Regions from separate parts of the Serratia sp. A07 genome, predicted to be linked through region 1. Evidence: predicted binding sites of a transcription regulator. Region 1 holds the regulator's gene; the other holds the start of a gene.
The links. The regulator PhoB, encoded in region 1, activates phosphate uptake and scavenging genes when phosphate is short. The targets are predictions, from matches to a motif close to CTGTCATAAAACTGNCNNAT.

Region 1 (2,460 bases):
GCAGCTGCTTGACCAACCCGTCCATCCGACGGGTCTGCTCTTGCATGGTGCTGAGTGCCTTGCTGCGCAGCGAGCCGTCCTGCTCTTCATCGCCCATCATCTCCAGGTAGCCCTGCAGCACCGTCAGCGGCGTGCGCAGCTCATGGCTGACGTTGGCGAAGAAGTTGCGCCGCGCGCCCTCCAGCTGGCGCATCTGGGTGACGTCGCGCGCCACCATCAGCAGCTGCCCTTCGGAGTAAGGCATTACGCGGAATTCGACGTAGTGTTCGTTGTTCAGCTGCAGCGTCAGCGGGCGCGAGAACTCCTGCTGTTGCAGGTAGTGGCTGAATTCCGGATAGCGCAGCAGGTTGAGGATGTGCTGGCCGTTGTCTTCCGGCCAGCGGAAGCCGAGCAGATGCTGCGCCAGCCCATTACACCAGAAGATATTGCCTTCGACGGTGGTCATCACCACCGCATCAGGCAGCGATTCGGCCCCGCTGCGAAAGCGCTTGATCAGCAGCGCCAGCTCGCGCCGGCGGCGGCGATTGCGCTGCTGCATCTGATACAGGCCATAGAACAGCGGCTCCCAGCTCCAGCGGCCGGGCGGCGGCGTCATGCTGCGGTCGATCCACAGCCAATGGGAGAGTTTGAGCTGGTTGTAGAAATTCCACACCAGCGCAGCCAGCGCGGAGGCCAGCAGGAACCAGGGCAGATAACCGAAAATCAGCCCCAGCAGTAAGGCGGGCAGACAAAAAAGAGCCAGCTCCAGAGCCAGCCTCTTCCACGACAGACGTTCTAACACGGCATATTCTCCAGCGCGGCGCGATCAGTAGCGCGTTGAGAACCGGTAGCCGGTGCCCCGAACGGTTTGAACCATTTTATCATGCCCACTGGTTTCTAACGCCTTGCGGAGCCGACGGATATGCACGTCAACGGTACGGTCTTCCACATAAACGTTAGTGCCCCAGACGTGATTAAGCAACTGCTCACGGCTATAAACCCGCTCCGGGTGGGTCATAAAGAAGTGCAGCAGCTTGAACTCGGTCGGCCCCATGTCCAGCGCCTGATCGTTAGCCATCACGCGGTGGGAGGACGGATCCAGGCTCAGCCCTTGCATTTCAATCACTTCTTCCACCGCCATCGGTGAAATGCGGCGCATGACCGCCTTGATGCGCGCCACCAGCTCCTTGGGCGAGAACGGCTTGGTGATATAATCATCCGCCCCCACTTCCAGGCCGCGCACGCGGTCTTCCTCTTCGCCGCGCGCGGTCAGCATCATGACCGGAATATCGCGGGTCAGCGCTTCGCGCTTCATATGTTTGATAAACTGAATGCCGGAACCGCCGGGCAACATCCAGTCGAGCAACACCAAATCAGGGAACGGCTCAGACAGGCGCGTCACGGCGCTGTCATAATCCTCGGCTTCCAACGGTTGGTAACCATTCTGTTCCAACACAAAGCACACCATCTCACGGATCGGCGCTTCGTCTTCCACCACCAGTATGCGTCTTGCCATCGTCAATCCTGCCAATGTGTTAGCGACTTTGCGGGCGCCATTATGCGTCAGTTTTGTGACACTTTTATGAAAAAAAGCGGCTGTTATAGGCAGTAAGCATAGCGATTATTTCCCGGTGCAAAGAAAAATCATTCCGTAGTCGTCGCCATTGCGCCGGGACAGGCGCCGCCGCGGCCTTTATAATCATCGCCATTACCTTTGCATCCGGGAGTGTCATGCGCCTGATCCACACCTCTGACTGGCATCTTGGCCAGTACTTTTTCACCAAAAGCCGCGCCGCCGAGCACCAGGCTTTTCTGAACTGGCTGATCGAACAGATCGAGCAGCAGCAGGTGGATGCGCTGATCGTCGCCGGGGACCTGTTCGATACCGGCTCGCCGCCCAGCTACGCCCGCGAGCTGTACAACCGCTTCGTGGTGGAACTGCAGCGCACCGGCTGCCAACTGGTGGTGTTGGGCGGCAACCACGACTCGGTAGCGACGCTGAACGAATCGCGGGAACTGCTCTCTTGCCTGAACACCACGGTGATCGCGAGTGCGCAGGGCTCCCTTGAGCAGCAGATCGTGGTGCTTAACCGGCGCGACGGCCAGCCGGGCGCCGTGCTGTGCGCCATTCCTTTTCTGCGGCCGCGCGATCTGCTCACCAGCCGCGCCGGCGAATCCGGCGCGCAGAAACAGCAGGCGCTGCAGGAAGCCATTGCCGAACATTACCAAGCGCTGTATCTGGCGGCCTGCGAACGCCGCGAGCAGCTGGGCCTGCCGCTGCCGATCGTCGCCACCGGCCACCTGACCACCGTCGGCGTCACCACCTCCGACTCGGTGCGCGACATCTATATCGGCACCCTGGACGCCTTCCCGGCGCAGGCCTTCCCCCCTGCCGATTACATCGCGCTGGGCCACATTCACCGCGCGCAGAACGTCGCCAAGTCGGAACATATTCGCTATAGCGGCTCACCGATTCCGCTC
Region 2 (2,460 bases), on a different contig from region 1:
GATCACCGCCGGTTTCCAGCCGTTGATCTTCTCTTCGATGTTCAGGAACACCGTAGACAGCGACGGCGCCGACAGGCTGCTGCGGCCGAGGCCGATGTAGTTGTCGCCGCCCATCACGTCCAGCACCGTGGCGCCGTTGTCCAGCGTGCTGCGCTTCTCGTTGCGCTGTTCCGCCAGCGGCCGGGTGCCGTCGATGATGAAGAACAGGTTGCGGCGCTTCTGTTTGGTCAGGATATCGTAGGCGGTGTTGTTCATCGCCAGATGATCGGAGGACACCACGATCACGGTGTTGCTGAAATAGGGCGAGCGTTTGATCTTGTCGATCAGCGCGGCGATGTGTTGCTGGCTGCAGGCCACCGCGCTCAGCGAGCGGTTTTCCTTGTTTTGCCAGGCGTAACTCTTTTTGCTGCAGCCGGCGGAGATAAAGCCGTCCGGGTGATGGGTGTCGACGGTCAGGGTGAACAGCGAGAAGGGTTGGCGCTGCTTGGACAGCTCGACGAACTTGCCGTACACCACGTCCAGCACGCTGTCGTCGTACCAGCCCCAGTCGTTTTTGTAGCTCGGATCGGCGATCTGTTCGCGCAGCTCTTTGAAGCCGTAAACGTGGTCGAAACCGTGGGATTTCAGGAAGGTGTCTTTACCGGCGAACGCCAGCTCTGCGCCCTGATAGAAATAGTTGCTGTAGCCGGCGGCCTTCAGCACGTCGCCCAGGCAGACGTTTTCCGGATAGAAGGTGGAGACCGCGCTGGAGGCGTTGCCGTCGAAAGGTGCGAACAGCGGAATGCCGCACTGCGAGGCGACCATGCCGGCGATGGTGTAACCAGTGCCCGGCAGCTGCTGGGTGTTGCTGAAATCGATGCTGTCCGTGCGCAGGGCGTTCAGCTCGTCGGCCAGGCCGGGAAACAGCTCGGTATCGAAGTAGGTGCGCTCCAGACTCTCGGCATAGATGTACACCAGGTTCGGCCGCTTGCCCTGTACGGTCTTTTTCGGCGCCTTGTAGTAGGTGGTGAAATCGGCGGTATCGCCGACGATCTGGCTCTTGACCAGCAGCGAGATGTCCTGAAACGCCGGGGTGGTGCCGACCGAGAACAGCGCCAGCAGCACGGCGACGACGCTGTAGGCCACGCTGCTGCCTTTGGCCTTGCGGCGCAGCAAGCTGCGGGCCAGCACCGCGAAGATAAGCCCCAACGCCGCCAGCAGGCCGATAAACGGCAGCACGTATTTGCTGATGCCCGCGCCTTTGAGGCTGCTGGTGACGGTGTAAATCACCGCGTCGGTGATGCCGTCGCCGGTGAAGTAGTTGCTGGCGATCAGGATGACGTTCAGCACCAGATAGCTGCCGAGCAGCGTCAGCAGAATGGCGAACCACCAGCGGTTGGCGGCGGCCCGGGTGCGATAAATCAAAATCGACGCCAAAAAGAGAACAAACGAAACGACTGCTAAAACCATCCGCCAAACCTTGTCTGATTGAAATAAAACCGTTGCTGCCCTGGTTTGCGCCGCCGAGCGTGCCGCGGCGCGAAAAGTGAAGGGTATAGCCTATTGCCGGCGGCGGAACAACGCGCGATCTCCCGCTACGGCCGACGAGCGGCGGCTATTGTACATTTTTATGACAATAGTGTGACGTTAATCACGCCGACGGCGGCCTCGGCGGCGAAAGCTTGCTGGTCGGAGGTTTCGCTCTACGCTTAATGAGCGCCACGACGGTGCGCCCATCAGCCATTCAGGAGGAAGTATGCAGACGATTCCCGCCGCGGTACTCGACGATCTGGCCCCGCAAGGCGTGTTGCGCGCGGCGATCAACTACGGCAATCCGGTGCTGGCACAGGCCGGGGCCGGTGGCAAACCGCAAGGCGCTTCGGTGGAGCTGGCCGCCGCGCTGGCCCAGGAACTGGGCGTGGCGCTCGAACTGGTCACCTATGACGCGGCGGGCAAGGTGTTCGCCGACCTGGACAGCGGCGCCTGGAACCTGGCGTTTATGGCCATCGAGCCGGTGCGCGCGGCGCAGATCGCCTTCAGCGAGCCCTACGTGATCATCGAGGGAACCTATCTGGTGGCGAACGACGCGCCTTACTTTGAGGTGGCGCAGCTCGACAGGCCGGAGGTGCGCATCGCGGTCGGCCAGGGGGCGGCGTACGATCTGTTTTTATCGCGCACGCTGCAGCAGGCGCAGCTGGTGCGGGCGGCAACCTCCGCCGAGGCGATCGCGCTGTTTTTCGAACGGGGGCTGGAGGCGGCGGCCGGCGTGCGCCAGCCGCTGTTGGCCGCTGCGGCCGCCCATCCCGGCTACCGGGTGCTGGAGGGGCACTTCACCGCCATCCGGCAGGCGATGGCGGTGCCGCGGCAAAAAACTCAGGGCGCCGCCTACGTGAACGATTTTATCGAGCGCTGCAAGGCCAACGGGTTGGTGAAGGCGGCCTTGCAGCGCAGCGGCCAGGGCGAGGTGACGGTGGCGCCACC

Region 2: opgB (phosphatidylglycerol--membrane-oligosaccharide glycerophosphotransferase) is a predicted target of PhoB. The motif match lies at 1,597-1,616, and genes of this name have one in related genera.

Annotation. Positions count from the first base shown of each region.
Region 1 is NZ_JBZXDO010000003.1:107,612-110,071, reverse strand. It holds gene phoR (phosphate regulon sensor histidine kinase PhoR) at 1-781, opposite strand, end outside; gene phoB (phosphate response regulator transcription factor PhoB) at 806-1,495, opposite strand; gene sbcD (exonuclease subunit SbcD) at 1,711-2,460, shown strand, end outside.
Region 2 is NZ_JBZXDO010000017.1:47,638-50,097, forward strand. It holds gene opgB (phosphatidylglycerol--membrane-oligosaccharide glycerophosphotransferase) at 1-1,449, opposite strand, end outside; gene AC4PR2_RS17080 (transporter substrate-binding domain-containing protein) at 1,736-2,460, shown strand, end outside.